One region of the Paenibacillus sp. FSL H3-0302 genome, then DNA from elsewhere that is predicted to be linked to it. Evidence: riboswitches for the same ligand, from Rfam matches in the RefSeq annotation. Region 1 holds a riboswitch; each other region holds the start of a gene.
What was found. A riboswitch is a leader RNA that binds a small molecule or an ion and turns the genes downstream of it on or off. The one in region 1 is predicted to bind cyclic di-AMP.
Positions count from the first base shown of each region.

Region 2: linked by a shared signal. The riboswitch ahead of MHH50_RS00190 (3D domain-containing protein) and the one ahead of MHH50_RS02700 (hypothetical protein) in region 1 are both predicted to bind cyclic di-AMP.
Region 3: linked by a shared signal. The riboswitch ahead of MHH50_RS26275 (alpha/beta hydrolase) and the one ahead of MHH50_RS02700 (hypothetical protein) in region 1 are both predicted to bind cyclic di-AMP.
Region 4: linked by a shared signal. The riboswitch ahead of MHH50_RS11120 (KamA family radical SAM protein) and the one ahead of MHH50_RS02700 (hypothetical protein) in region 1 are both predicted to bind cyclic di-AMP.

Region 1 covers NZ_CP150284.1:600,327-608,341, reverse strand. The annotation lists gene kdpA (potassium-transporting ATPase subunit KdpA) at 1-1,347, opposite strand, end outside; gene MHH50_RS02700 (hypothetical protein) at 1,564-1,980, opposite strand; cyclic di-AMP (ydaO/yuaA leader) riboswitch at 2,231-2,420, opposite strand; cyclic di-AMP (ydaO/yuaA leader) riboswitch at 2,840-3,004, shown strand; gene MHH50_RS02695 (hypothetical protein) at 3,073-3,627, shown strand; gene MHH50_RS02690 (hypothetical protein) at 3,642-4,163, shown strand; gene MHH50_RS02685 (hypothetical protein) at 4,297-4,656, shown strand; gene MHH50_RS02680 (hypothetical protein) at 5,116-5,307, opposite strand; gene MHH50_RS02675 (ABC transporter permease) at 5,339-6,619, opposite strand; gene MHH50_RS02670 (ATP-binding cassette domain-containing protein) at 6,612-7,514, opposite strand; gene MHH50_RS02665 (ABC transporter ATP-binding protein) at 7,519-8,015, opposite strand, start outside.
Region 2 covers NZ_CP150284.1:38,450-46,464, reverse strand. The annotation lists gene yabG (sporulation peptidase YabG) at 10-912, opposite strand; gene rsmA (16S rRNA (adenine(1518)-N(6)/adenine(1519)-N(6))-dimethyltransferase RsmA) at 1,077-1,961, opposite strand; gene rnmV (ribonuclease M5) at 1,958-2,509, opposite strand; gene MHH50_RS00190 (3D domain-containing protein) at 2,686-3,852, opposite strand; cyclic di-AMP (ydaO/yuaA leader) riboswitch at 4,138-4,367, opposite strand; gene MHH50_RS00185 (TatD family hydrolase) at 4,566-5,336, opposite strand; gene MHH50_RS00180 (HD domain-containing protein) at 5,388-6,671, opposite strand; gene MHH50_RS00175 (AbrB/MazE/SpoVT family DNA-binding domain-containing protein) at 6,967-7,221, shown strand; gene rsmI (16S rRNA (cytidine(1402)-2'-O)-methyltransferase) at 7,645-8,015, opposite strand, start outside.
Region 3 covers NZ_CP150284.1:5,910,580-5,918,594, forward strand. The annotation lists gene MHH50_RS26250 (exosporium glycoprotein BclB-related protein) at 1-633, shown strand, start outside; gene MHH50_RS26255 (cysteine desulfurase family protein) at 1,077-2,189, opposite strand; gene mnmH (tRNA 2-selenouridine(34) synthase MnmH) at 2,225-3,262, opposite strand; gene selD (selenide, water dikinase SelD) at 3,321-4,382, opposite strand; gene MHH50_RS26270 (hypothetical protein) at 4,529-4,714, opposite strand; gene MHH50_RS26275 (alpha/beta hydrolase) at 4,975-5,802, opposite strand; cyclic di-AMP (ydaO/yuaA leader) riboswitch at 5,890-6,076, opposite strand; gene MHH50_RS26280 (hypothetical protein) at 6,531-6,683, opposite strand; gene MHH50_RS26285 (Nif3-like dinuclear metal center hexameric protein) at 6,767-7,525, opposite strand; gene MHH50_RS26290 (alpha-glucuronidase family glycosyl hydrolase) at 7,586-8,015, opposite strand, start outside.
Region 4 covers NZ_CP150284.1:2,550,876-2,558,890, forward strand. The annotation lists gene MHH50_RS11110 (DinB family protein) at 1-211, opposite strand, end outside; gene MHH50_RS11115 (YafY family protein) at 295-1,206, opposite strand; gene MHH50_RS11120 (KamA family radical SAM protein) at 1,340-2,509, opposite strand; cyclic di-AMP (ydaO/yuaA leader) riboswitch at 2,649-2,790, opposite strand; gene MHH50_RS11125 (AraC family transcriptional regulator) at 2,839-4,506, opposite strand; gene MHH50_RS11130 (ABC transporter substrate-binding protein) at 4,646-5,671, opposite strand; gene MHH50_RS11135 (HAD family hydrolase) at 6,198-6,860, shown strand; gene MHH50_RS11140 (mannitol-1-phosphate 5-dehydrogenase) at 6,903-8,015, shown strand, end outside.

The DNA of each region.
Region 1 (8,015 bases):
GAATCCGGGATTCGTGATGGAACCGTTGCCCAAGTCCGTTAAGAACGCACCTGCTGTTGGTACAAGGATAATGAACGGATGCACAAGGATAGCAATCGCAATCAGCTTCATCTCCTTGGCTTCTATCTTTCGCCCGAGAAACTCTGGAGTTCTGCCGACCATTAGTCCACATAAGAAGACGCCCATGATGGCATACATCAGCATATTGATTAGTCCGACACCTTTTCCCCCGAAGACGTTGTTGAGCATCATTAGGGCCAGAGGGGTAATGCCACCCAGCGGTGTCAGCGTATCATGCATATTGTTAACACTACCTGTCGTAGCTGCCGTTGTTACCGAAGTGAACAGCGAAGATTGCGGGATACCAAAACGTACCTCTTTACCTTCCATGCTGCCTTGCGAAGACTCGATCCCCAGCGCATTGATAGCTGGATTGCCTTTGGTTTCCGCATAATAATTCAATCCCAGCAGTAGTACGAACAAGGTCATCATTGCTGTGAAAATCACCCAGCCCTGACGTTTGTTCTTAGCGAACAATCCGTACATATATGGCAAAGAGGCTGGCAGCATCCACATAGAGAGAATCTCCAGAACGTTCGTAAGTGGATTAGGGTTCTCAAAAGGATGTGCTGAATTGGCTCCGAAGAAGCCGCCACCATTCGTACCTAAGTGTTTAATTGATTCCAAAGAAGCGACTGGACCGATAGCGATTTGTTGCGTCTGCCCTTCAAGTGTAGTGACCTCAAGCGATGGCTTGAGCGTTTGTGGCACATGCAATCCTACCAGCACCAATGAAACTAGCAGAGCTAATGGAATGAATACACGAATATGTGCTTTTACGAAGTCCTCGAAAAAGTTCCCGACTGATTTCTGTCCTGTAATCCCTCTGACAAAAGCAACCGCAACAGAAAATCCGCTCGCTGCAGACGTGAACATCATCATCGTGATGACTGCCATTTGTGAAAAATACGATAGTCCCGTCTCCCCGCTATAATGCTGCAGGTTCGTATTGGTCATAAAGCTGATCACCGTATTGAATGAAAGCGTCTGTTCCATATCAGCAATTCCATTCGGGTTCAGCGGCAATCCCCGCTGTAATCTTAGAAAAATATAACTGAAAGCAACCAGTACGATATTAGTTAAAACAAAGCTGAGTGCATACTTCTTCCAGGACATTCCGTCCCGTTTTTTCAGGCCGATCAGCTTATAAATACCTTTCTCTGTGCCTGCAAACCAGCGATCCGTACGATTCGGTTCGTTAGAAAATACATGATATAAATACGTTCCCATCGGCTTGACCAGCAAGATGAGAATTACAATTACGACGACTATTTGCAAAATGCCCATGAATGCCCCTCCTTAAAATTTCTCAGGATGAATCAACGCGTAAACCAGATATATAAACAACAGTAGGGTAACAGCGATTACTAGAATCACAGCTTATCCCTCCCCGTATCCTCAACTACACCTGCGCACCAGCGCATAAAGCCATAAAATAACCCGTAAATTACAGCTAACGAAGCCACCATATACAGATCCATCATATCTTCCGCACTCCTTCCATTATCCTTGATGAGGTGATCTATCGATTAGAAAATCAGCATCACCACTATGGGAATAGATTACATAGCTCGCACCAAGTCTTTTATAGACCAATCTAGGATTTATTGAACTTGTAATCACAAAAATCGGCTGTGTCGTCCAGGTACGGCACATCTGAATATAGCGGCAGCAAAGCGGAAAGCTGCTCTCAAACAGATATACCCTTCCTACCGGGAACGATGGGCGAAACCAAGTGCTCTGATGGCGGGTATCCACTAGAATAACCTGCTCAATCCCGAGCTCCTCAAGTAAAGCTTTCTCAGCCACATTGTTGGTTAATCCCGCCATCTTAATACCCCTGAACTTCAGAAGTTTAATGAAATGTTCTCCCGCCTTTGTAGGCGCACATACAAGCACATATTCATTCTGATCCGTCATCTTTTTTCTCCTCCTGCTCATTTACAACAAGGAGGCAACGAAAATCTCCGAAAGGATGTTGACCTATCGTCATTTTCGGGCACAACCTAAAGCTCGGTTGTGTCACGTCATTAGACGCTGCCTTACAAATACCGCTAATGATGAATTTAGCGACCTCTTAGGGGAGGCCTCCATAAATGCTTTGCTTCTAAGAGCACAGCAAAAAGCCACAAAGGATCTCCTCTGTGGCTCGCTAGCGGTCACATTGCACTCATCCTCTCTCCATACGCTTACGAGGTTAGCTGTCGGATTCGGGCGGTGAGAGTCGCCCTACCTGTATAGATGCAAGCTCACTCACACCCTCTACAGGATTCACCCCATAACCGGCTTCCGACTCTCACATCGGCTGCCGATTGTTGGTTCCCCCGCTTTCCTTACCGGAAATTAAGCGGATCAAATATTCGATTGTCGTTGAAACAGGAGTAATCATACTCTTATGCACGAAGACTTGTAAAACCTGAATGATGCCAAAATAATGCAAATTAAAAACTATTTTCCCATTAGATAGCGCTTACTTGATATCTAATCTCTCTATATCTCTTGTTTACTCGAGTTTGGAGCGTTTAATCGCTATCTATAATACATGTGATTTTATTCACCTTTTTAGAGCGAAAATACTGCAAATTCCCATTATAGGTAGAAACGCAAGAAGCTGAGGCTGAGCGAGAAAGAGGCGCGATAACACGCCATAAATACCTATTTACCTCGTTTTTCAGTCGTAGTCGGCAGGATATGGTTAAAATTGCTCTAAAAGAACATTTTCCGTTTTTTACAGAAAATCTTGAAAAGAGTATGATTCGGGTTGAATCTAATTCATGAAAAACAATCAACGCTGAGTTCCTGCATTCGCAGGGAACGGGGGAACCATCAGGCCACCTGGCCTACTTGGGGTGAATCCAAAGGAGACTGCATAAGTCTCAATAGGTAGGGCGACTCTCACCGTCCGAATCCGACAGCTAACCTCGTAAGCGTAAAGAGAGAGACCCTTGATCCGCCACGCTTTGGCCCAGGTATATCTGCCTGTAATCCAAAACCGCAGCAGAGGTCCTCCTCTTGCTGCGGTTTTTGCGTTACCTAAGCTTATTAGGTGATAGCACGCTGGATGGGGTGAATGTTTTGAAGCACTATTATTTAGGGATACATCAAGGGCTGCTTGAGCCGATAAGTCTAAATTACATTTGTTTCGGGGCCTTGTGGTTCGAAGAACATAATCACAGGTACATTGTAGGCTATGCATTTGGCCAGAACCAGATCCAAGCCCTTCGCCAGTTCAGCACACCTTCTTCTTGTAAAGACTGTTTAGACTCTAAGATTGTATATGAGATATATAAAAAAATTCGAGAACAACAGCAGCAGCAGGATTGGTCATCACACCAAAAGCTCCCGTGGTTTACAGCCTTCAAGGAGCCTTGGAAAGATGTAAGCGCCGGTTGGTATGTCTTGAGATCCCGCAGCACCTTTCCCTTACATCTATCTGTTATACGAAAAGAGAAGTTCCGACTATGGCTAGAGCATACCGCAGTCTGTGAGAATAAAATGGAGATGCTCGCTTGTGTAGAAAAGGCTAGTGTCACTCATCATGTTGACTTAAAGCTTTTGGAAATCTAAGGAGGAACCCTACTATGGACCAGCGCAGACTATCCCGCATTGAAGTATTTGTATTGGATGAACCCGAGCCTATTCACTATGGAATGGAAGGGGCTGAAGGCTGCCGTTATGGTATTCTGAAGCTCACCTGTAAGGGAGGCTGCAGTTGGGGGGCTTGTCTGATCTCTGCCAACACCAAAAATTTCGATCTTATTAAATGGAGTTCTTTTTTACGGGCCATCTGTCATTGCCGTCTTGAAGAAGCGCTGGATAAGGTCCGCCGCGAAGGTTCAGATTGGGAGCAGGTTAAGCTTGAGCTAGTTCAGGGTGCTTTGCAGGATTTAAAGGCCAAGCTCCAGGGTAAATCCTTGGCAGGGCATATTCAGCAAGGGCGTCTGTACAGTGTTGCAGCAGGGGGGAGCAATTCCAGAAGTGAACGGCTCTACTACAAGCCTTCAAAAGCTTTATCCACTGCCTCCCAGCAAAAACACAGTTGCCCGGAACCAGACACCGCCGATCTCATCAATAAATCCATCTCTTACTTTTCTATATTATAGATTCAAGCAAATCTCTCAATCTGAAAGGATCGTGTTCACCATGCCTGACCCCTTACCTCCCGAGTCCACCTACAGTACTAAATTTGCAGAGTGTGTTCAAAAGTATACTAATGAAGTCTACGTACTTAGTTCCATGTTGTTAGAACAATCTAATGAGGCAGACAAGATTACTATCCGCACCTTCATAGAGCTTCATAAAATATATCGTCAGGATGATTTTGATCCTCAGTTATTCTCTATCCACGCTTACCGCACTTGTATTCACCAGTGTGCTGATTCTTTTGCCCGGCGCTCCCTTCTATCGGCTAAGGCATTACCTTGGGAGGAACAGCTTGTGAAGGTCATGTGGTACGGCCTAAAGCTGCCTCTTTCTCAAATAAGCATTATTCTGCAAAAAAGTGTTCCCGCACTGAAAACACAGCTTAGAGCTCTACGGGAGCAGATGACCACCCAAACGGATATACTAACGAGCGCAAATCTTTCTATAATTTAGTCTCTGACTAGAATTCAAACGATCTTTGAGCGCATGAAGCGACTAATGGACTCAGGAGCCTTTAATTGAAGCTTTTCCACAAATATGGCCGGCGTTCGGACTCCAGTAGAAATCCCGAGCAATGAACGTCTCGGATCGTCTTAAAGCAAGCCCTAATCATCTTCCACCAAGGCTTACGGACCCAGATGACGTTATTTGCACGTTTATCGCCTTTTGAGCATAGTATCGGACTCCAGTGCAACTATTTGGTTAAAAGAGCTACTGATTCACCCTTTTTCATGCCAATAGCGACTATAGTGTCCGATATCTTGCCAAATCTCGATGATTGCTGCATTTAAGTGCTGCTGGGTTCGTTAGCTATATCAGCTCGTATACAAAGAGATTGCCAACTCAAAAACGGGGATATCCCAGCAACCATAAACGGCTGTTAGGATACCCCCGAAAACTCAGTGCTTACTATTACGCTTTACTCTTACGCGCCTTACCGTACATCCACAATCCCGCCAACATCCCCACTATAGCAATACCAGTCAATAGGCCTTGAACGAAATCCATAAAAGTGGAGCCATCCGGAAGCATTCTACTAACCGTAGCCAGCGATACAGAACTCATTAAAAGCATAATGGTATATTGTTCGCTTGTAGACATCATTAGCACTCCTTAAAAGTTATATGAGGTCATCTTAGATCTTGTAAGCTTTCATTGCTTTTCTGATTTCTTTAATACTTGGGCGTTTGCCGTACATCAGTACGCCGGTACGATAGATCTTGGCTGCCAGCCATCCGAAGATGAAGGTAGTCACAAGCAGGATCAGCAGCGATACAATGACTTGCCAGATCGCCACCTCGCCGACACCAATTCGGAGTAGCATCGTCAATGGTGAGGTGAAAGGCACATAACTCGCTATCTTAACCACTAGAGTATCTGCATTGGAGATACTGAACAGTGGAACATAGAACGCTACGAAGCCTAACATCATGATTGGCATTACCGCCTGACCGAGATCCTCCGTACGGCTGACAATCGAACCTACAGCCGCATACATCAAGGCATAGAGGAAGTAACCTAATACGTACAAGACAAATCCATAGAGCAGCAAGTTAATATTGAGCTGGCCTAAATCGAGATCAAAATCAGCCAATACAGTCGCATTATGCGGGAGCGTCAAATTGACGACGATCGCTGCGACAAAGATCCCAATTTGCAATATTCCTACTAGGAAAACACCGATAACTTTACCGAACATTTGCGCTAAAGGTGAGGCACTTGTAATCAGAATCTCCATAATCCGCGAGCTTTTCTCAGAAGTTATCTCTGCGGCAATCATGTTGCCTGTCATCATAATGGACATAAAGAACAACATAAGCATGGCATATACGATAATGTAGTTAATGGCTGGAGTGTCCTCCTGAGAGCTTTCACTGCCACCGCCTGCGTTAAGCTGTTGTGTAGTAATCTGCACAGGTGTTGACATTGCAGCAATCTGTTCAGAGGTCAGCTTGTCGCCAACGATGAATTGTGTATTTGCTTGCTGAAGTGCATTTTGGAGATAAACTTGCACATCTCCGTTTAGTTCCCCATCATTACTATGATAAGTAACGGGTGGAAGCCCTTCACCAGTAGGTTCCGCAAAAGTAACATAACCTTCTACGGTCTCTTCATCTAATGCTTTCTTTAACTCGGCATCCTCCGCAGAAGCATATTGTACTATCTTAGCCTGTGGCATGCCCTCTGGCGCAGTATAAGCCTTCAACAATTCTGCAACCTGATTTCCCTCTTCAGCAATCACAGCAATTTGAGTAACTTCACTTTTGGCCGAATCACCCTTAAACTGATCGATGATATAGGGAAGATTCATCCCTATGCTGAGCAATAATACTAGAATCAAAGTAGTAATCATAAATGATTTCGTTCTAACTTTATTTTTAAAGGTAAAGCCGATAATTGTCCCCATCTTATTCATTAGATTCACCCACCGCTCTGATAAAGATTTGGTTTAACGTAGGTTCCTTGATTTCAAAATGCTCCACTTCACCCTGTGCTATCGCCTGCTGTAAAATACGCTGTGCTGCACCGATCTCACTGATCGATAACAGATACCCACGCTCCAGCCGTTTCACTGCTGTAACACCTGCGATGGACTCCAGACCTTTTACCTCATTAGCTGTACGCAGCAATACTTCTTCCCGCGGGTAGCCATTCTTGATCGTGCGGATATCCCCTTGAACGACCGTATTGGAACGATCGAGAATCGTAATATTACGGCATAGCTCTTCCACATGCTCCATCCGGTGCGTAGAGAAGAGAATACTTGTTCCCGAATCACGTAATTCTTTGACCGTATCTTTCAGCAGCTCCACGTTTACTGGGTCCAGCCCGCTGAAAGCTTCATCTAGAATCAGAATCTGCGGCTTATGAACGACAGCGGCGATAAAGCCCATTTTTTGCTGATTTCCTTTGGAAAGCTCTTCTATTTTTTTATTGTAATAATCCGGAACCTCGAATCGATCCAGCCAATAGCGCAAGCTCTTATCTGCATCACTAGCTGACATCCCACGCAGGCGGGCCAAGTAAACGATTTGATCACTGATCTTCACCTTAGGATATAGTCCACGTTCTTCGGGCAGATAACCCATAAGTTGCTGCAGTTCACTGTTGAAAGGTTTTCCGTTATACAAAATCTTGCCTTCATCAGGGTAGATTAGGCCGAGCACCATACGCATCGTGGTTGTTTTCCCCGCGCCGTTCGCCCCCAGTAATCCGTAAATTTCCCCTTTACCTACGGTTAGGTTAATTCCGTTTACTGCGGTTTTTTCTCCATATTGCTTAACTACACTTTCCAGCTTTAAGGCTTCCATTTCTCTAGTCCCCTCTCTTGTGGTCAATTAGAATAGGACGATGACCCTGTGTCCATAAACTTAATATTTCGTCCAGTTCCAAACTGCGGCTCTTGATAACCATTACGCCCAAGTCATGAATGCGTTTCTCGTTTTCAGAAAATTGTTCTATGATAAAAGAAGCTACACCCGGTGTATCCATGGTAAAGTGCAAGCCTCCTGGCAACTCAGCCGATAACTCCGCAAGCTCCTCTTCATCCGCAGCATTCACCCAAACCTCGGTCCAAGCACCGAACAGACTGTCTTTTTCAGCCATACCCAGCAGTTCTCCCCGATGCATAAGGACGATATAATCCGCCAGCCGCCGCACCTCATCCACAATGTGTGTGGAGATGATAATCGTTGCGTTGTGCTCATCCATATATTTACGAAGTGTCTCGATCATAATCTTCCAGGCAAAAGGATCAAGACCCGATGAAGGTTCATCCAATAGCAGCAGACTTGGCCGTGCCGCAAGTGCTG
Region 2 (8,015 bases), 560 kb from region 1:
CTCTGCCGCTTAAATGGCTGATGGTGTCACTTTTAGCGCCGACAGATTCTGCAGTCGCGGCATTCCGATGCGGAAGCTGCCACGGGTCTCAACACCACCAATACCCTGATTACCGCTGATGGTATTATTCAGAACATCGCTAAGATTTACAGTATCCCTGATGGAAGTAAAGGATGATTTTGCTGCTACATACACGGGATCCAGAGCATGGATCAAAATTCGACCAGGTGAACTGGCAAAATTAGCTCCAGCTCCAAGTAAGGCCTCGAAATGAGATTGACAAGCACCGGCAACAATAGTCAACGCATCAAAATTCCGCTCATACTCCCTAGCTACCCTAATAGCAGCTATAAAGTTTTGCGAATTTTTATAGCTATTCAGACTATACAGATCGTAAGTATGCTGTTGCTTCAGTACCCCATCATGACCAGTGATCACTACAATATCTGGGCGTACACGGGGCAACAGCCGGTATAACGTATCAGCCATTGCAGATTCATGAACATGATGCCCTTCAGCGGGAATCCGCAGCTGCTCGTATAAGCTAAGGCTCTTATTCAAATATGCCGGATCGCCATCCAGATGCAGTACTTTACCTGGCACTTCAAAATAAGGAGCTTCCTTGGACGGTGGAGCCCATGTCCCCTCTGTTAGGGTTCCCCCGCTCCGCTGACTTTGCTCCTGACGGTCCTTCCGCAGCTGTGTCAGTGATTCCTTCGCTTTGATCTGTGCTTGCTGTCCCCGTTCCGTTATTCGGGTAGGAGGCACTTGAACCAGGTCATCCAGAGGAGAATCCGCCAACAGGCGGAAATCTGTGCCTTTAATGACGGCTCTATCCTGCACAATATTATCTACACGAAATGTTAAATCACCGCCATAAGATTTGCGAACGACCAAGTCTCCTAAATTCATTACAACCACCACCTCTACCCCATCGTATGGGCAAAGGCCTCAGTTGGTTCATAACTCAACATATTTTTAAAATATAAGAATGTATAATGCTCCACCAGAATAACATCCTTATATTTCTACGAGAAACGGTTGTCGTCCTTAAGACAACAACCGTTTCCTATTGCTTATTCAATTCCAGCGGCTAGCAAAACACCGCTTAAGCGGGCGTATTCTTCAAGACTGAGTGTTTCTCCGCGACGGGTCGGTTCAATACCCGCTTCTGCGAGTAAAGCCTCCAGCTGCTCACGTCCTTGTTCAGGGAAGTAGCGAGCCTTCAGATTGTTAGCAATCGTCTTGCGGCGCTGTGTGAAAGAAGCGTGAACCACTTCAAAGAAATGCTTCTCACTCTCCACCTTTACCGGAGGATGCTCTCTAACCTTCAGACGGATAACAGCAGACTCCACATTAGGTTGAGGGATGAATACCGTACGTGGCACGATACAGACGAGCTCAGGCTCGCTGTAGTACTGCACGGCAATGCTAAGACTTCCGTATTCCTTTCCACCTGGAGATGCAGCCATACGCTCCGCAACCTCCTTCTGAATCATTACAACGATGTTATCAAGGGGAAGCTTCTCTTCGAGCAGCTTCATCAGAATCGGAGTAGTCACATAATAAGGCAGGTTAGCAACCACACTGACCTTGTTCACAGTGGTGAAATCTTCCTTGAACATTTCCTGCAAGTTCACATTGAGGACATCATCGTTACGAACCTTAACATGGGGATAGGGGGAAAGTACGTCTTTTAATATTGGAATCAGTCTACGGTCAATCTCTACGGCAGTTACAGCACCCGCTGTTAGTGCCAGACGCTCCGTCAGCGCTCCAATTCCCGGCCCGATCTCCAGCGCCCCAGAATCGCTATCTAGTCCAGCAGCGTCTACAATCTTGTCCAAAATATTTTGATCAATCAAAAAATTCTGTCCCAGGCTTTTCTTGAACTTGAATCCATAACGTTGAATAATCTCTTTGGTCCGTTTTGGAGTCGAAATTTCCTCTCTACCACTCATGAAGTAATGCCCCCCTGATCAATTTGGGCGAGAGCCCCGGCAAATTCCTCCCGCGTAATCCCAAACATCGCCAGCCGCTTGTACAGCTGTTTGCCGTTACAATATCCGATTCCAAGCAAATTACCAAGTGCCATACGTCTTTCAGCAGCCCGAGGGTGTACAAGCATTCCAGCCGCCATAAGATCATCAATACCAATCAAAGCAGGTGCTCCTTCAAAAGAGGTATGTACATTACGCAGCGCATGACGAATCGCCTCTGGCGATGCATTCTCTACACCGATATCCCCTTTTCGAGTTGCGTCCTTCTCTGGAATAAAAGCATGCTTGCAGCCCGGCACCTTCGCTGAAACGATTTTACGAATTCGCTCCCCAGCATGGTCCGGGTCCGTAAGAATAATAACCCCTCTACGTTCCATAGCAAGCGCGATCTTAGCAATTACAGTCCGGTTTACAGCAGAGCCGCCTGTCTCAATGGTATCCGCTTCTACAGCACGCTTAATGGCTACGGTATCGCTTTTGCCTTCAACGACGATTAATTCCTTAATCATATTTCTTGACTCCTTCCAAAAAAAGCAAAAAGAAGAGGATTCGCTCCTCTTCTTTTGGTTAAAGAATGTATAAGTGATGAGCGGTTGCTCTGCGATCAACGAAATGATCATCCAGCGTTCCTTAACGGTTATCATCACTATAGCTTATCAAAGGATTTTTTGCAAAAGCTTCAGTTCTAGTTAAGCTCTGGTTTCACAGGTCCAATCACATAAACGGTACGTGATTTACGGCCGAAATTACGAGCATGGCTCAGGGAATCATAATAGACATCCACTTTATTGCCTTTAATGGCACCGCCAGTATCCTCTGCACGGCGGAATCCAAGCCCATCGATATAAACCCACCAGCCAATAGGAATTACATTCGGATCTACTGCAATTGTACGACCTTCCGTTACGCGTGTTCCGGAGGCAGTTTTAGTACCTATCCCTGGCTCTTCTGACGAATAAGCTGTCATGGAGACGTTCTTAATCATCTTCTTGTACTCAAAGTCTACGCCAGCCTTGCTTGTGACGTTCTTAGTCTTAGCGCTAACTTTAGTCGTTTTGGAGGTAGTGCTTGATTTGGAAGTTGTTGTAGCTTTAGCAACTACAGTAGGCTTAGGAAGTGCTTTAGTACCAACGGCAATGATCTTATCTTTTGTTACCGTTTGTACTTCCTTGCCGATCATGCGCATAGAGGCCAGTTCTCCGTCTTGATAGATCTTTTCAATATGCTGAACCATGACGCCTGGTTTGCCTGCCTGTGCCACTCTAACTGTTCCCACAGTAAGGGAGGGATCTGCTGTCTTAATAACACGGAAAGGTAAGTTAGTTGTTCGCTGTACCGTTTGCTTGTTGATACGAACGATCTTAATCTCCATGTCAGCAGAGATGGTGGTGTCTAACGAAGGAAAAATCTTATCATAGCCTTCTAGGTTGATACCCAGTTTGTCAATCGCTTGACCGATAGTGTCTTCGGTCGTATATAACGTTTTTGTTGCTCCGTCCGCAGTAAGGCTAAATTTCTGCGCACGATTGATAACGACACGGTCACCGTCTTTTATTTCATCACTCAGACCTAAAGATAATTCATCATGCGGCTGCAGCGAAATTTGCTCTTTCTCCAACACATCACCAAGAAGTGCTTCTCGCGTTTCAAGTGTCTGTGTTTGCCCGTCTATTACTAAAACTAATTGTTTATTACTTTGACCGTGTACGTACAGCAGAATTAACAGCGCGATTGCGATTGAAATCACACCTGCAAGTAAAAGTACGCGAGTATTTACTTGCTCCCACCGTAATGCGAAAGACCTGCTGGATGACTGCGAATCATGGGATACCTCTGGTTGGAATAAGCCCATTCTCTCCATCCTCCTTACATAGCCTCGTCGTCAATTTGTATATCATGAGGACTGAATTTCTTTGACGAAACTATTTGAGATTGTCACAGGATACGCACGTATTAACTTAGCGTCTCCTGCTCATGGATCGCCTGCTCGGCACAGCTACTCCCACACCTGTTATATAACAGTATGCGGGCAACATTCAGTTTATTCAAAAATAAAGAAGCCTAAAAAGAGTTCTCTTGAGGACTCTTTCGTGGCTTCTCCGATGTCAGAATACGCGGGAATGTTTGTGCACGAGGTTGCCTCTCTTACTTGCGCTTACGGGGTTAGCTGTCGGGTTCGGACGAAAGAGAGACGCCCTATTTCAGGTCACCCGCTCACGGCGGTTGCCCTTAAATTCACCCCAAAGACCACGTGAAGAAATCAAATATTGTTCTGCGGCAATTCCTAGTCGTATTCAAGATACAGGCATGCGGCAGTTCAATATTGGTTCCCCCGTTCTCCATACGGAGACTCAGCGAGACGATCCATGAATCAATGGCTGTCACAATAACAACAGCTCACATCACTGAAAAGATGATATCCTGTTTTGATGCATGTTGTAAAGGACGATTCAACCACGTTTACGCAAATATATGGTTAAAATATTGTAATAATCAGCCGTTTTTATATTAAAAAAGTTTAATATATCGGCCATTCTCTATTTTTCACCCGTTTTACTCCTGTTTTCAGACAATCCCAAATCGTTCCAGTGCGTTCGCATACGTAATTTTAGCCAATTCTTCCCATGTTAACCCTTTAATTTCAGCCGCAGCCTCTGCTACTAACTTCACATGAGCACTCTCATTTCGCTTGCCTCGGAAGGGGTGTGGAGTCAAATATGGAGCGTCTGTTTCGATCAATAATCGGTCCAATGGCGTCTGTGCAAGCACCTCTTTAGGCACTCTGGCATTTTTGAACGTGATCGGTCCTCCAAATGACAAATGAAATCCTAGGTCTAGACACATTTTTGCGGTTTCCCAGCTGCCTGAGAAAGAATGCATTACGCCACCAATTTCATTTGCTTTTTCCTCCCGTAAAATCCGTACGACATCTTCATGGGCATCACGGTCATGTATACAGATTGGCATTTTTAGTTCACGGGCTAGTCCAATTTGTTTGCGGAAGACCTCCTGCTGCACATCCTTGGGAGAGGTATCCCAATAATAATCCAACCCAATCTCTCCGATGGCCACCACTTTCTCATGGCTGCAAAGAGAGGCGATCCAATCGAGGTCCCCCTCTTTCATATCAATCGCATCCTGTGGATGCCAGCCCACCGCTGCATAAATATAATCATAAGATTCAGCCAGCTTCATCGTTGAAGGGATCGTTTCCCGATTAAATCCAATATTGATCATCTTGCTAACTCCGGCCTCTACTGCACGAGCTATAACTTCCTCGCGATCCTCGTCGAATTGAGGCGCATCTAAATGTGTATGTGTGTCGAACAGATACATTTTAAAGCTCACTCCTTGTTGTTTTTATCAATAGTTCCATAAATATTTGTATTATTTTGCAAAAATCTCTGCTACAGAAGAGGGCAACCGTGTAAGGGCTTTTTTCAGCTTATCCTGTGGGAAATATAGGTGATATCTGCCACGATGAATCCCGCTTATTGAGCGCACAATATCCGATACCTCTGAAATTTCCCGCAATTGCTCATTGCGATCAAGCAGTAAAATTTGATTATTGTCGAAGGCTGCTCCTGGACGGAACACATCATAAGGCAAATCTGTCGGATAATCAATCTCTAAGTCATATTCTGGGTTAAGTCCCGCTCCCGCAAAACTGCTGCGGATTTCCGTAATCATATCTGTATCCAAATTCTCGATCTCTACATATTTATACAGTTTACGATGAATAAAACGGGTACACAAGTCGCTTAATAACTCATCTTCTTCAAGTGTCCATTGCATAAAAGCAGTCTGTACCAGTGCCTCATCAAGCATTAAATATTGCTTCACTGTTACTTCTCCTCGAAAGAGATCTTCCAGCGGAGCGATCATAAAGCGAAATTTGTACTCCTCTTGGAACAATTCTTTAGCTCTACGGAAGATTTGACGCAAAATAATTTCAGAGCTGCGCGTCACCGGATGAAAATATACCTGCCAGTACATTTGATAACGCGACATTAAATAATCTTCAATGGCATGCATACCTGATTCTTTTACTACAATCCGCCCATTATAAGGACGAAGCATTCTCAAAATCCGATCAATATCGATGGTTCCATAGTTTACACCTGTATAGTACGCATCACGCAGCAAATAATCCATACGATCAGCATCCAGCGGACTGGAAACCAAATTGACAACAATTTCATGCTCATATGTCTTAGAGATAACTGAGGCTACTTTACGAGGAAAATCTTCCTCCACATCACGCAATATTTCGGTGATCTCCGTGTCCTCCAAAATAATTCGGCAGGTCCAATCCTCATGGTTCATTTCAAAAGCTTCTTCTATAGAATGTGAAAATGGACCATGCCCTAAATCATGCAGCAAAGCCGCACACAAAGTAAGCAAACTTTCTTCAGGAATCCAATCCTTATACCCGCTGCGCTCAAATTGCGAAATGATTCTCCGTGTAATTTCATATACTCCTAAAGAATGAGAAAAACGACTATGCTCTGCACCATGAAAAGTGAGATATGAGGTACCTAACTGGCGAATCCGGCGTAAACGCTGAAATTCTTTTGTATTAATTAGTCGCCAAATAATCGTATCCTGTACGTGAATATAATTATGAACGGGATCCTTGAAAACTTTTTCTTCCGTGAGCGGCTGCTTCATGAGATCAACTCCTTCTAATAATTTAATATGATTTTAACTAATATCAGTATATAATAAGTAATTATGTCGTACTTTGTCGAAAAGTATCATTTTTGGTCTTGGTAAATCGACAAAATGCTTTCAGGGTAATTCTTAATTTTTATAGGGACATTCAAAGTTCTTATGGAAATTTTCTTATTCAGCCTATGAAAAAAGGTTGACTGATTTGGGAATCGTTGGTATTATAAGTATCATAAAACAGTGAACAATGTCGAATAATGACGTTTTTGGAACATTGAGAGGAGTAACGATTGTTATGATGAAATCAACAGGAATTGTAAGAAAAGTAGACGAACTTGGACGGGTTGTTATTCCTATTGAATTACGCCGTACACTTGGCATTGGCGAAAAGGACGCACTGGAAATTTACGTTGATGGCGAACGGATTATGCTTAAAAAGTATGAGCCTGCCTGCATTTTCTGTGGCAACGCTGAGAACGTAACTTACTTTAAAGGAAAAATAGTTTGTCATGAATGCATATCTTCCATCCCTACCCCTGTGACAAACTAAATTAAATAGTATATAATAGAACTAATCAAATTGTTAATTCTAACCTTTTCATATCTCCTTGACCTCCCGTGACCGCGGGAGGTATTTTTTATGTCTGGGTTTGCCCTCCTGGTTATCCCCTCCCTAAGGGCAATGTGCTTCAAGACGGAACTAGTAATACTTAGTTGTATTTCTTACAGTTATTTTAAATGCTTTTTACCATTAAACGAATTAATTGTATTTTGTACACTTATATTTCCTATATCTCCGTGAAATCAATCCTTTCCACCTTTATAACTGTATGAAGTACAACTAAACGAACAAATACATAAAAAAATTCAAAAATAACTGTACAAAATACATTTAACCCGCAGATAAATCATTCAAGCTCGGGCAGGCCGTTTCCGACAATCCTTAGTTATTCTAAGAATTCGTCTACAACACTTACTCTTCTGCTCTATCAAGCAACGCATTATAAATATCCCGTTTGGCTACACCCCGGTCTGATGCCGCTTTTTTCATAGCCTCTTTCCGTGGTACATCCTGTGCTTCGTAATGAGCTACATGATCTTCAATGCTTAACTGACGCCACCACGCCGATTCTGCGATTTCTGCATCTTCCTTGCTCTCCCCTTCTACGACAATAACATATTCGCCTAGCGGAGGATGTTCAGCCAGCCATAGTGTACATTCCTCAATCGAACCGCGTAGAAACTCCTCATATCTTTTCGTTAATTCACGTGCCAACACAATCTGGCGATTACCGAATGCTTCTTGAAGATGAGCAAGTGTCTTAACTACGCGATGGGGAGATT
Region 3 (8,015 bases), 1.6 Mb from region 1:
ACGGGCGTGACGGGTGATCCGGGGGCGGTCGGCGTTGCCGGAGCTACGGGTGCCACCGGTGATCCCGGCGCGGTCGGAGCTACTGGCATTACCGGAGTCACTGGTGCAACCGGTAACGGTGCAATTATTCCGCTGGCATCCGGAGGACCTATTATTATGACCACGGTTTTAGGTGGTTTGGTTGGAACAACAAGCCTTGTAGGCTTCGGAAGTTCAGCCACAGGTATTTCGCTTGTTGGCGGTAATATTGATTTGACAGGTACTCTCCTTGGACCGCTTATCAATTTTGCATTCTCAACTCCTCGAGCTGGAGTAATAACTTCCATTGCCGCTTACTTCAGTAATACCATAGCTTTATCGCTGCTTGGTACTACGATAAATGTAACAGCGCAATTGTACCAATCTGCCACACCAAATAACACATTTACTCCTATTCCAGGCGCAACAGTCCCACTTCCACCTATCACCGGTACTATTAATCTTGGAACTTTTGTCAGCGGAATTACGAATGGTATCAATTTTACTGTAACACCACAGACACGTTTGCTTATGGTATTCTCAGCCACCGCTACAGGTCTTACCCTTGTAAATACAGTCACTGGTTATGCAAGTGCTGGCTTTACGATTGTATAATCACTAAAAAAAGCATCTGCGATTCCTTTTGAAGGAGGTGGCAGATGCTTTTTTTGTAATATGCGGATTCAACTCTTGATCTTTCGGACTCAGATGCCGCTATTCGTTAATTTATCACTGTTTAGAGAGATTATCGGACCTGAGAGGCGCTATTGGGCAGAAATGGTGCTCAGTAGTGTCTATTTTGTACTAATAACGCCTATGGAGTCCTATAGCAACTCAAAAATAGGAAAATATTGCAAATAAGAGCGCCTGAGTCCGATAGCTACTCCGTTCACTGGGAACCATAGTCCATTCACTGAGATTCATAGCCCGTTTAGTGAGATTCGTACTCCGTTCACTGAGAGTCATAGTCCGTCCACTGGAAGTCAAAGTCCGTTCACTAGGATTCACACTTTGTCACTGTTTGCAAAAACGAACCTCACAACTAATACGATTTCAGCTTATAACAAATACACCTTCAGCTTATCGATGACCTCATCGATTTCCGCTGTAGTCGTATATCGTCCCACACTAAAACGAACCGCTCCCCGTCCAATATTCTCCGACACATGCATAGCCTTTAAAACAGGCGAAATCAACGTTTCACCGGAATGGCACGCTGAGCCAGTTGAAGCCGCCACAGCTTCCAGGGAATCGATAATTTCATGACCCACTGCTCCAAGAAAACTAACGTTAAGGGTGTTAGGCAAGCGCTTGTGTTTATGACCATTCAAATGAATTTTTTCGCCAAAAGACTCCTGCAGTCTTCCATAGAAATACTCCGTAACTTGCTTAACTCTTTTTCTAGAATCAGAGTCAGCAGCAAGCTCACAGGCTTTTCCTAAGCCAATAATGTAGGGTGTATTTTCTGTCCCCGCTCTTCGCCCCTGTTCATGGCCCGCACCGTGTATCAAAGGCTCAATGTGAATGCCGTCCCGAATGTACAGTGCTCCAATGCCTTTGGGCGCATATAATTTATGGCCTGCAAGCGTTAGAAAATCCACCCCTAAATCCGCTACATCGAGGTCTACTTTTCCCGCAGACTGTGAAGCATCTGTATGAATAAGAACACCCCGTTCGTGGCAGACCTCAGCTATTTCCTTGATCGGCTGGATCGTGCCCGTTTCGTTATTAGAGTGCATGATGGAGACCAGAATGGTTTGGTCCGTGAGCTGCTTTTTCACATCGTCAACCTGCACCAATCCATACGAGTCAACTGGTACATAAGTCAGGTTGTATCCCATCTGCTCCAGGTACTGACAAGGTTTAATTACCGCCGGATGCTCAATAGCAGACAGGATAATGTGATTACCTTTATGGCGATACGTTTGGGCTACTCCTTTAATGACAGTATTATTAGACTCACTACCCCCACTGGTAAAAAGCACCTCACCCGGCGCACAATTCAGGAAATCAGCCACCTGTGTTCTTGCCTGCTCTATTCCGAGTTTAGCTTCCCGCCCCAAAGAATGACTGCTTGAAGGATTCCCAAAATGACCGTAAAGATAAGGGATCATAACCTCTGCTACTTCCTTATCTACTGGTGTTGTAGCGTTGTAATCTAAATAGATCATATTAAGTAAAGCCCCCTTTAACCATAACGCGAAACTTATACTTCTTGATGTTTTAAAAAAGAAAGCACAGCAGTCTCAGCTTCATCCAGATTATTCACTTTAAAAGTAACTCTCTCAATGCCTTCATACTGAGTGGACGTATAATCGTATCTGGGATCATAGTAATATTCTAGCAGCAGCGCCACAGCTTCGCCGAACAAATCTGCCTGCAAGCATCGCTCGATTTCTGCCGCAATAGGGATATGAATTCGGGATTTAATACTCCGAAATGCAGAAATACACTGCTCCTTGTATTCTTCTGGCCGGTAATCCTCAAGGATTTGCTCCACTCTGGCATGCAAAGGCATCTCAATCCAGATCTGCGTTCCGCTCTCTTTTTGCTCGGCCATAAATGGGGACATTACTACCTTACCAATCTTTTTGCTCTCCGCTTCAAATAGTACATAAGGAGAATCTCCGATCTTAATTAACTCCTCTAAAAGAAGACTATCGAACGTTTTTTGATTGTTCGCACGAAGGCCAATCTCACCAAAAATAGAACCACGATGACCTGCCATCCCTTCCAAATCCAGAACGGGGTAGCCTTGCGCCTTCAGGCGGTGTAACAGATTGGTTTTACCTGTGCCTGTATTTCCGTGAATCACATAAGACTTCGCCTTACATTCATAGGACTCCAATTCGTCGAGCACCCATTTACGATAAGCCTTATAGCCGCCTATCAGCCGGTAAGCATGAATATCCATTAAAGAGAGTACGGTCGCAGTTGTACGGCTGCGCATACCCCCCCTCCAGCAGAATACTGCTTTGTCTCCTTGAATCGCTGCAAATTCTTTGACAAAAGAAGGCAGTTTTGCCGCAGCAATCTCCAAACCACGTTCTTTCGCGGCCTGCACACTTGTCTGTTTATACAACGTCCCTACTTCAGCCCGTTCCTGATCATCAAAAAAGGGAATATTCAAACTATCCGGCAGCGTTGCATCTTTATATTCAGAAGGAGATCTAACATCAATAATGGTGATCTGCTTCTTGTTTTTTAACACTCTAAGTTCTTCCAGTGTAATGTCCTGAAACAATATGCTCTCTCCTCTGGTGGCTAACCTTCATAATTTGCTCTAAGCTGATATACAACAGTTATTCCACAGCAGCTATAACTGTAATCTGACCCGGATGCTCTTCCGTTACCTCTCCGATCAATGCCGCTTCTACCCCTGCATCTACTAACTCTTTTAGCAAATCTTCGCTTTGTTCAGGGGCCACAGAGATCAGCAGTCCGCCAGAAGTCACAGCGTCACATAGAATATAGCGGCTTAGTTGGTCCATCTCCTCCGGATAAAGAATGCTGCCTTCCAGATGGGCAAAGTTATTCTTAGTGCCTCCTGGAACAAATCCCTGCTCCGCAAGCTCTCTTACTCTTGGCAGCATCGGTACATCGCCTTGACGAATGATCAGGCCCGTGCCGCTCCCTTTAGCCATTTCCGAGGCATGTCCCAGTAGCCCAAATCCGGTAACATCTGTACAAGCATGTACATCATAAGGCTCCATGATTTCAGCCGCTTTTTTATTCAAAGTAGACATTACTGTCGTAAGGCGTGTGGTTTCTTCAGGAGATAGCTGATCCTTTTTAATGGAAGTTGTTAAGATCCCCACACCGATAGGCTTCGTTAGAATCAGCTTGTCTCCCACCTTGGCGCCCGCATTCGTTCTCACTTTGTCAGGATGCACAAGGCCCGTAACGGCCAATCCGAATTTGGGCTCTTTATCGTCGATGGAATGTCCGCCCACAAGAGTAGCTCCTGCTTCCTGTACTTTATCCGCTGCACCGCGCAAAATGTCACCGAGAATGCTTTTATCTAAAACAGAAATAGGAAAGGCCACAATATTAAGCACCGTAAGCGGCTTTCCACCCATCGCATAAATATCACTTAATGCATTGGCTGCTGCAATTTGACCAAATGAATAGGGATCATCCACGATCGGCGTGAAAAAATCAACAGTTTGCACTAACGCTAATTCATCACTTAAACGATACACCCCTGCATCATCACTAGTATCAAGACCTACTAGTAGATCCGGGTTAGGAACAGTTGGTGGCAGACTACGAATAACCTGCATGAGATCGGCGGGACCGATTTTGCAGCCGCAGCCCCCTTTTGAAGATAATGAAGTCAGTTTTATAGTTTCAGCTTGAGACATCATGACTCAGCTCCTTTAGTATGAATTATCTTAATCTTACACGAGTAGATCGCATTGTACAAAATGCAAGAGTAGCAGATGCGTTGCTTACTACGCCTCCTTCTATAACTATTTAGAGTCTATTGTTCTTTCCCACGTCTGGTGAGCTATATTTGGTGCTGTGGTAGGGTAGGGACATTAAGTGGCGTTCTAGGTACAATATGCTTGTAAATGTTCAACATCCATCGGTTAGTAAAATAACCAAAGGCTGGCTCATTCGTAGATTTCACTACGGATAAGCCAGCCTTTAATTGGATGTCCATTATATTAGGGAAATCCTCCCTAATGTTCATCGATAATCGCTTTAAAATGAGGTTTTTAGGGAATTCCTCCCTAAAAATTCATGCAAATACCCATTTATGGCTAAAAACATCCTATTATTAGGGAGGATTTCCCTAATCTACGTTCTAGGAGCCATAATCTCCTTCATTTTAGGGAGAATTCCCCTAAAGTTCTTCCCAGAAAGACGACCCATAGCCAGCTCATTCCGCCCTGGCTATGGGACGCCTATTTTCTCACTTAAACGCTTCGCTTGTGAAGGTCTCCCAATAGATCAGCTAATCTGCTGAGTACCCTGCTGCTTCTCTAAGAAACGTTGAAGAATCGCATTGAATTGCTCCGGCTGGCACAGATTACTTGGATCTAATGCGTTCGGAATAATCGCCAACTGCGCATGTGGCAGCTGAGACACCATTTCCTTCATACAATTCACTCCAAATTCATTAAAGTCCCCTACAATACATAAAGCAGGACGTTTAAAAGCCTTTAAGCATCTGGTGTAATCAACATGGCTCGTAGCCAGCCTTTGCCGATATAACTCCCGGGGACGTTTGTCCAGCAGCCCTCTTCTAATCTCATTGTAGGCCAGACTCCAGCGCTCTCGGTACATCATCCGAATCGAAGGCAACACCAGCTCACTTGGGAGATAATACATTAGTAAACTGCAATATGCTGCCATAGTTTGTATTTTCCCTACTATTGTTGATCCGTGAGTCCTACAAAAGCTATCCGCGACCACAATGGCTTTTACACGCTCAGGATATTGTTTGGCAATATGCTGAACGACTAAGCCACCATAGGCGATTCCTACAAAAACTGCTTCACGGATACCTAGGTCATTCAACAGCATAATCAGATCCAGACATTGCGTCTCAATAATCTCATGTGGGGCCTCCAGCAGTTTACCAGACTTGCCATTCCCCCGTAAATCGCACAAAATCACTTTATATTTATCGGAAAAATACTCCAGCTGTGGTTTGAACATACTGTGTGTTAATCCATGTCCATGGATAAACACAACCGGAGTGCCAGTTCCATTGATTTCATAATAGAGCGAAGTTCCGTTCAGTTTAGCGATAGGCAAAGGTAACACCTCTTTCATAATAAATTCTACGACTATATCTGCTTAAAAACGCAGCAAAAAACCACAGAGGGATTCTCTGTGGCTATTCATCACTAAACACGCCATTCATCCTCTCTCCATACGCTTACGAGGTTAGCTGTCGGATTCGGGCAGTGAGAGTTGCCCTACCTGCAGGGATGCATATTATGCACCCGGAACAGGATTCACCCCATAACCAGTGCCGACTCTCACATCGGCTGCCAGTTGTTGGTTCCCCCGCTTTCCAGAAACGGAAATTAAGCGGATTGCTTATGTAATTGTAAATTTAAGATAATTCTCAGTTCTGAGATGAATCATACTCTTGTAAGGTTTTCTTGTAAAGGAGGGCTCTGGTCAAAATAATGTTGAAAGCAATGCTTTTCATTTCATATTAAGCATACTCTTCATTTTCTCTTTCTTTTGCTCTTGTTTACTCGTTTTCTTTAGAAAAACAGCTCTGAAGCAAGCGAAAAAGGGGGTGATTCACCAGTACTTTCCTATTTAATAAGAAACGACAATCTTCAATACCAATATTGGGCCAGTTTCTGTACCTTGGGGTATTCGTCGTTTCTATGTCCCCGATCCGTTTGGCAAGCTTGTTAATATTATTTCACATGAACAGCACGAATGATTTCATAAAAAAGAAAAAAGCTAAGCAGAATCAGAGATCTCCCCCTGTCCACTTAGCTTCCTTTTACAATACTATGGCTACAAAAGATCGGCGTTTTTCAATGCATGCTCCAGCTTGGAAAAAAGAACAGCGCACTTCTCATAAGCTCTGGGTCGCTTTGCTTTACTTGTTTTTTACTGATTGAGCTTCCGTCGCTTTGCAGCTTTTTGATCCGACTTAATACTTCATCAGCCTCCAAAGGAATTTCCATTGAAACACTCCTTTCTCAGTGACCTGTTCCCTTCATTTTCTCCATAATATGTTTATTTATTCCGTACTCTTAATTTTCCCAGATTAAACCATCTGATAGATGGGTTGTTCAGCAATGAACCGGGTAGGAAGCATGGGATATTTGTCTGCTAAGATTTCAGCTAAATATTTCATCCCCGGTGCTTCACTCTCCGCATGACCTAACATGATGAGCGCTTTAGATTTGCCTTGGTGCCCTGCATCCCGCACATATTCCGGAGTCTCCCACTCTGGTCCTTCTCCAGCAATAATTAAATCAAGATTGTGATCATTAAAAAGCGGAATAGCCATCGTCCCGCCTCCTCTGTAACCTACTAATATCCCTACGCGTTTGCAGGACAGAGACAGGTCACCAGCAGCGCGTACATAAGAGATGCCTAGCTTACTTTTAATATACTGAGCAGCTTCCATTACAGTCATAGCAGGAATAGTGAGAATCGTAGCAGCCGCTTGCTGCTCTTCCACATAGTCTGACCAATCCAGCTCTCGCAGCAAACCCATCATAATCCCATCCGGCTCTTGCCGATGCCAATAATCATGATAACGAAAAATAGCTATTGGGGAATGTTCGATCAGACTTTTTTTCGCATGATAAACCGGATCACCTTCTAACCACTCGCTCGCTGCATGATGGCTATAAAATACACCTTCATGCGTGATCAGCAAATTGGCTCCTAACGCTATTGCTTGCTCCACAATATTTTGTGTGGCAGAGAAGGCCGTAATAATCCCTGTGACTTCAGTTTCCGGTTCCCCTGGGTTCAGAATATCCACAGTCCCTTCTACCTGTTCCACAGTTCCCATTAAATCTTTCAAAATCGCTCTAATCGTGAGGCTCACTATCATCATCCCTCGAATCGAAATCTAATAAATCTTTCTGCCTTTAAGATCCTCAATTCCGCTCTTGCGGTAAAAATACGTATTGATCCGATCTCTCCATTCCTGCGCATGCTCTGCTTGCTCTTCAAGACGTTGCTTCACTTGTACATACAATCCACTCTCCATGCTGCCTTCAAGTGATTCCCATGTTGCTAGAAGCTGTGCAGCCTGCTCTGCCCCCTCGAAATGAGTATCGTAGATATGTTGTATAACCGTTTGCCCCGATTGCAGAACATGCGTGTATGGAACATGATGGAAGAACAGCAGCAGCTCTTCTGGACAAGACGCTAGATTCTCATAATTTGATGCGTTAAGACCCATATACTGTCCGCTATACCCCGTTCCCGATTTGACTGAACGATCCACACCAATGCCCTTATGATCCGCATAATGGTACGTTCCCCACTTGGCGTAT
Region 4 (8,015 bases), 2.0 Mb from region 1:
GTTGAAAAGCCTCTGGCATGGCAGTGCCTGTTAATACAAGATACCACATCGTATCAACCGCATAGATATGGCTAAGGGCATGAGCGATGGTGGGAAATGAGCTGTTCACTTCTTGACTTAGCACAGAAGGCGGGAGTTCCTTGATTCTCCCCAGGATAGTTTGGTTTGCCCATGTGTGGTATTTAAACATTTCTACTGGATAATTTGTCATTCGTACATTCTCCTTTTGAATGGTCATGGATTTGTTTTTTGTTACTGTAGTTAATATAAAAGAAGAAGTATGACATCAGACTGTCATACTTCTTCATAAAGTTTGAGTGTGTTTTGAAGCTGCTCTTTTAAAATACCTCGCAATGCAGGGGGTTCGAGGACTTCGGCGCCGCTGCCGAAACTCAGCAGAATGGACCAAAGCCAACGTGCTTCCAATGGCTTATACACAGGAATTCGCATCGTCATGCTTTTATCGAAATGAAATTCCTTGTCGACTTGATGAAACTGATCCAAAGCTTCTGCTAAAGCCTCAGGGCCTACCCGGATCACTATTTCCTCCACCTGATCTGCCCTGTTTGAACAGCCGGCCTCTTTGGGTACCTCATGTTGCGAATGAAAGGTATCCTGCGTCAGGAACAAATTCAGCATCCGGGAAAGTCGGAACTCCCGATAGTCCTGCCGTGTCCGGCAATAACCATAGATGTACCAGTTGCTATATTTAAAATGAAGCTTTACTGGTTCCATTTCACGGGTTGTATGTTCATTTTTTACACTGATGTAATCAAAACGGACAACATTTCGTTCCGCTATAGCCGCACGTAAAAGAGGAAGTGCGTCAGGATCCGTACGCCGGGTTTCAAGATCCACCGCGAGACTAGAGGTCTGTGGCTCCGTTCCAATCGTTTGCAGCCGTTCAATGGTTCCTTGCGTATGTTCATCTTCAAACACGGAAGAAAGACTGTTCAGTACAGTAATCAGAGAAGTGATATCATACGAACGGAGCAGGCTTTTATCCATTTTATATCCGTCCATGATGCCATATCCACCTTTAGTACCCTGATACGATACGACCGGGATGCCAGCGGCACAAATCACATCGATATCTCTATAGATTGTTCGCTGGGAAACCTGAAACTCTTCAGCCAGCTTGGAGGCAGATAAAACTTCGTGGTTCAATAGCTTGTAGATCATAGAAATCAATCGTTCCAATTTCATGTGTGCATTCCCACCCATTAGTCCATTTCGTGTTACAGCGTGATTATATCATAGATTTTTTCGGGCTAATTTTGGGAGGGAGGAGTTTTGTTGTTGGTGATGAAGAAATATCCTATGACAGAGTCGATTAAATCTATTTACAGATTAAATCCGCAGGCTCGCCTGATAAATCATTAACAGAAATAATAGCATCGTTTTTTTTCACAGGTGGGGTCCAATATTGCTCATTCCCAGGCAGGTCATCGAACCATTCGGCGTCCTTTGGACAATCTAGAATCATAAATTTTCCGTATTCCTGATCTCTGGATTGATGGTATTTGAGATAGGCTTTTCCGTTATCAATGGCGAGAATTTCTATTTTTCCTGAGGTGTGGCTCATGGATAAGCGTACTCTTTTGCCAAGTCCTGAGGTTCTGGCTTTGGCTTCTTCTACAATTTGATAGACTTGCTCGAGCGGTAATACGAAATCCCGGTTTCCGGCTACGGGCCGGTTCACAAAGAAGTAGTAGGGTGTAACGCCAGCCCATGAAAGCCGGTCCAGTAGTTCCCCTAAAATAACGGGATCATCGTTGATGCCTTTGAGGATGGGGGTCTGATTTACGACAATTGCCCCTGCGTTGTGGAGAGCTTTAAATGCTTTTTTGGCTTCAGGTGTGATTTCACGAGGATGATTGATGTGCGCCATAACATAGATTCGTTTGTCTTCGGTAGAGTAAGTACGAATCAGCTCCAGCAGTTCTTCGTCTTCAGAGATCCGCATCGGATTAAATACGGGAATTTTGGAACCCAGTCTAATGATCTTAACATGCTCAATGCTTCTTAGATTTTCAATAATGGATCTTAGCTTCGGTGTGGAGAGAATTAAACTGTCCCCGCCCGTAAGAAGTACGTTGTTAATCTCCGGATTATTTGCGATATACTCCAAGCCTGGAGAGACATCAGCCATCGCCTCTTTCACGTCATTTCGGAACAGACGCTTACGGAAACAGTAGCGGCAATAAGCCCCGCAGACCTCGGATACAATCAGTAGTGCAGTTGTTCTATACTTGTGCTGACAACCAGGTACCACATAATTCGTGTCCTCATCGGAGGCGTCCCAGCGCCCATACTCCAGCAGTTCACCTTCGTTAGGAATAACCAGCTTACGGATGGGATCATTTGGATCATCCCAGTTAATCAAAGACAGATAGTAGTCATTTACACGAAAAACAAATTTGTCCGTAATTTCTTTCAGATTCTCTTTTTCCAGCTCAGACAACATAGCTATTTTGTTAATATCCGTGAAGTACTTTACCTTTTGCACGTACATCTCTCCTTTGTCTCGTAGTGTGAGAAATGAGGGAGCCTTAGTGTCAAAGGCCAATCTACTGCCAGCAGGGTCCAAAAAAGCACAAAAAGAGACCCTTAGCAAGGGTCTCTGGTTATGTAAATAACATGAAAAGCAGACCCATCCACTGCTGACGAGGTTAGCTGACGGACTCGGGTAAGATGGTACCCTACATTCTAATGCTCAATGATTCGCCCCAATTAACTGGTTCCCCCGCTTTTCAACTGTAAAAGTTGGAAATTAAGCGTAGATAAAGTATACCCTATCAAGTTTTGAAAAGTCAAAAGAGAATCCTAGATTCACTTTCAATTGCTAGCGCTACTTCCGCCGAGTAGTTTAGGCAACAGCGTTAGCAGCTTCTCCCGGGTTAACGCATCACTAGAGTTCCATTTGCTTCCGTCGAGCAGATAAACATGTCCCTGACGTACTGCCGGGAGATTGTTCCAAAGTGAACTGTCTAGTAATCGTTCCATCGCAGCTCGCGAGTCTTTGCGTTCCGGAATGAACATGAAGATATGATCTCCGGCGTAGGCAGGCAGTCGTGTTGGATCAACTTCGGCGAACCCTAACTCTTCGTCCAATATGGCCTGGATCTCTTCAGTCGGTTGTAATCCACATGGGGCATAAAGCGCAGTGGAGAATCCGGACATTCCCATAGCATACAGATGATCTCCATGATCATAGACCAAAGCAGAGGCGGTTTCTCCAACTTGGAGGGTTGTCGTGTAAAGCTGCTGCCACATGGCAGCGTTTTTGATTGTGAATGACTCCAGCCATGCTTCGGCTTCGCGCTGTTTACCTAGCCAACTGCCTAGTGTCCGCATTCGTTTGTCGAGAGATGCAAATGAATCAAAGGTGAGTGTCGGAGCGATACCAGAAACTGCTCTGTAGGCTCTTTCATCACTATTTGCCAAAATGATCAAATCTGGGTTTAGGGAAGCGGTCAACTGCGGGTCCAGTGGAAACCCGACGTTGGCGAGCTTCTTAAGCCGATGTTTATAGACGCTGTTCCGGGCGAACGCTTCATCTCCACCGATAGGCTTTACGCCTAACGCGAGAAGGTCGCCAAGTGTTTCGCCATGATAGACAATACGTTTCGCTCGCTCTGGAATCTCCACCTCATGACCCGTCCAATCCTTGACGGTAAGCTTACGACCTTTCTGATGTGCATATTGTCCGGGTGTAACTCCGGTTTTTTGCCGAAAGCGGCGGCTGAAATAGTATTCGTCCGAGAAGCCGACCAGTCTGGCGATTTCCCGCAGTGGTTCAGTCGATTCCTGCAGGAATCGTTTGGAATGATTAATGCGCAGATCCGTCAGGTATTCAAGCGGCTTTTTACCCGTAAGCTGCTGAAAGATCGGTGTATATTGCCAGATTGATATTCCCGCCAGTTCAGCTAACTGCTTCACGGTGATACTCTCTGTATAATGCTCCTGAATGAATGTTATGGTCTTTTCTACGGATTCCGTAGGACTTGGCAGGTGTTTGGAAGGGTAATTATGCTCAAAAAGTAGCAGCAGCAATTCTTGGAATTTTAATTGTCGCTTGAATTGTTGTACATCATCGGTGTTATTCCTGTTCATGAGCAGGTCTTCGACTAGTCGGATTACCTTGGTGAACGGGTGCACAATTAACTCCCGTCTGCCGGAAAGCAGCTCTCCAGAATATCGTTTAGGATGCTCGGTTGTATAAATTGCTGTAAAGGTGATGAGGTAATAATACAACGTCAGCTCCTGGTTGTCCGTACTATAGGAGATTCCAGGAGATAGTAGATAACATTTATCCGTACTTAGTATCACGCTTTGATCATCGAGGTTCAATTGTCCGTTCCCTCCAGTAAATATGAGAAGGGTATAGTCCTGGGTTGTACGCGTTATAGAGCTTGAATCGGCAGCTTGAATCATCAGTTCGGCCTCGTTTAGCTGAAATAGCAGAGAGTGGAGTGGGGGGCAGGACGATGATGTATGCAGCATGGGTTCAGCCTCCGTTCATTTGGTGAGAATGATTATCAATGAATTCATTGTATATAAAAAAAAGAAGCATATCAACAGCTGTTGACATGCTTCTTGCAGTTTTTTATCAGCCTTGAGTTAAACTCTTCATCACAGAAGGTTATTTCATATTCAATAGCTGTGGAATTTCCCCAAGCAGCCATTCTCTTGTTGTCGCATCACTTGAAGTCTTCATGATGTCTTGTGTATAGACATATCCGTTCTTGACGGCAGGAAGGCTCTTCCAGATAGGGCTCTTTAATAGATTCTCTGTGGATTGTTTTGCTTCTTCTGCCACTGGAGTCAAGAGGAATATCCGGTCTCCGGCATATTCTTTCAGGACTTCCATGGATACTTCCTGGAACCCTTTACCTTCATCAAGGATTTTCTGAATAGCTGGAGTTGCCTTGAAGCCATTCTCCCCATAGAGTACCTGGGAAAGTCCGGTTGCTGCCATTATAAACAGTCTGTCTCCTGGATAATAAGTGAAGACCGCAGCCGTTTCGCCCTCTTTCATGCCTGCGGATTTCAATTGCTTCCACATGTTCTCTTCAGCGGTTTTATACTGCGCAAGCCATGCTTCTGCTTCAGTCGTTTTCCCAACAATTCCACCAATGTCCAGCATACGTTCCTGGAGTGGGGCAAAGGTATCAAATATTATAGTGGGTGCAATTTTGGAGAGCTGTTCGAAATCAGCTTCATCTGTGCCCGCATAGATGATCAGGTCAGGCTGAAGCTCCAATGTTTTTTCCAGATTGATAGGGAAGCCTACATCCTCCACACCTTGTAATTGATCTTCAAAAACCTGGCCTTCACCCATAGAAAGAGGATAACCTACCGCCTGCACACCAAGTGCGAGCAAATCGCCATAAGTTTCTCCAGAATAGATAATTCGCTGCGGATTCACCGGAATCTCTACAGTATGCCCTATGTAATCTGTATAGGAACGAGTAGTCGCTGCTGCTTCATCTGTACTGCTATCTGAGGGTTCTGCTGAAGGTACTGCGGTTGCAGCGGAAGAGTTCCCGGTTGCGTTTGCCGTACTATTGGCAGAGGATTGTTCCTTTGAGTTTCCGCACGCTAGTAGCAATGTACTCAGCAAAAATAGTACACATACCACAGCGAAGGACTGTCGTACCTTGTTCATATCTTATTGCCTCCCTATTATATGTAACGACCACCAATAATGATAATCATTCTCGATTAAAATATATCATAAATTAAAGCCTCTTTTTACTCAATGGACAAAAAATAACCCCGTAATTTGATTTGTACAATCAAGTAAAAAGGATGTGTTTAAAATTATTTTGAATTATTTTTAGCTGCTTGGAAAAATACTCTAAATAACAGCAATCGAGAGAAAGAGAGGGAGCTTGTCTTCATAATAAACTTGGCAAAGGAATCCCTTGAAGCACATAGGATTGTGGTGTTTTTTTGAATCTGATTACTGTTATGTATTAAGATGTTCAGGTGATGCAAAAATCCAGGTTTGTCCACATTGATTGTAATCGTTATCATTACGTGGCATGTTATCTACCGTGCTTGACGTCAGTAGAAGGGCTTTGTTATGGTTTTTATAGTCAAACGCAAGCCGAAATAGCTTTTTGTAGAATATGCAGAAGGTTTTGCGTAAGATATTCTAACCAAACATAATACGAGGGAGATGGTTGATTGTGATCAAAGGAATTATTTTTGATTTTGACGGAACGATTATCGACACGGAGACTGCTTGGTACACCGCATTTAACGAGGCTTATGCAGAATATGGAGTGGATCTGACGCTTGAACAATATTCCACCTGCATCGGCACGAGCTTGAACAGTTTTAATCCTTATGAATATTTAATGACTGATCTTAAGCTAGCGATTGACAAAGAAGAGTTCAGTAAGGCTGTTAAACAGAGACACAGTAAACTTATGGAGCTTGAAACAATACGACCAGGCATTCAGCATTATCTTGATTCCGCCAAAGCAGCTGGACTGCGCGTAGGGCTGGCCTCAAGTTCTTCACTGGAATGGGTGGAAAAATATCTGAATCAATTGGGTATTCGCGAGTATTTCGAATGTGTTCGGACTGCCGACCATGTGGCAAAAGTGAAACCAGATCCCGAGCTATATAACCAAACGTTAGCTTGTCTTGGAATCACAGCTGATGAGGCGGTTGCTATCGAGGATTCACCGAATGGATCTAAGGCAGCGGCAGCAGCTGGCATCCGTTGCATTGTGACGCCTAACGAAATTACTAATTTTCTTGAATTCGATAAGCAGCACCATAAAATTGATAATCTAAGTCTTCTTGAATTTGATCATGTAGTTACTCAACGTTGCTTCGTATAGAGAAACCGAGAAACTAAGTTCAAATTAAAGGGGGATACCAAATTGAGAGCCGTACATTTTGGAGCAGGTAATATTGGCAGAGGTTTTATTGGGCCTATGTTGTCGGACTCCGGTTACAATGTTTGTTTCGTCGGAAGAAATAAGAGTAAAATTGCCCAATTGCAAAAACGTGGGCAATATCCTGTCACCCTAGCTAACAAGAACCGGGACAGCTTTATTGTTGATAATGTTACTGCAATCAATCTGAATGATACTGAGGACGTTACTAGAGCTATAGCAGAAGCTGAAATTGTGACAACTGCCGTCGGAATATCCGCTTTAAAAGATATTGCTGAGACCATTGCGCAGGGCATCGAACGAAGGCTTGAAAATAGCAGAAATCTCAACCCTCTTCATATCATTGCCTGTGAGAATGGGATTGGAAGCAGTCAGAAGTTGAAAAAATCAGTTTATCGGCATATGAAGCAATCCTTCAAGGAACTTGCCGACCGCAATGTCGCTTTTCCCAATGCGATGGTGGACCGGATTGTACCTATGCAGAAAAATACAGATTCACTTGAAATCCTCGTTGAACCCTTCAGTGAGTGGGTTATTCCCCGCAGTGGAATGATTGGTAATTACAATGAAATTAAAGGCGTCCATTATGTGGATTCGCTGGCGCCATACCTCGAACGGAAGCTATATACTGTGAATACAGGTCATTGCAGTGCAGCCTATTTTGGATACCTGGAAGGTTATACTAGCATTCAAGAAGCGATGTCTGATCCCGAAATCAGAGTTCGTGTTCACGGGGTGCTTAAGGAAACAGGGGCCTTATTGGTGCATTTATATGGCTTCAAGCCCATAGAACATGACCGGTATATAGAAAAGATGATGGAGAGATTCACTAACCCCAACTTTAACGATAAAATTACACGTGTCGCCCGCTCGCCGCTTCGCAAGCTTTCACCTAATGATCGACTCGTAAAACCGGCAATGCTTGCTCATGAACTTGGTTTTGAGACCTCACATTTAGTCTCAGCTATTGCTTCTGCACTTTATTTTGATCATGAAAAAGATCCAGAAGCCTTACAGCTTCAAGCGGACATCCGAAACCACGGGCTAAGTGAAGTCATTGCTGCACAACTAAAAATCCCCACGGAGCATCCGCTTCAT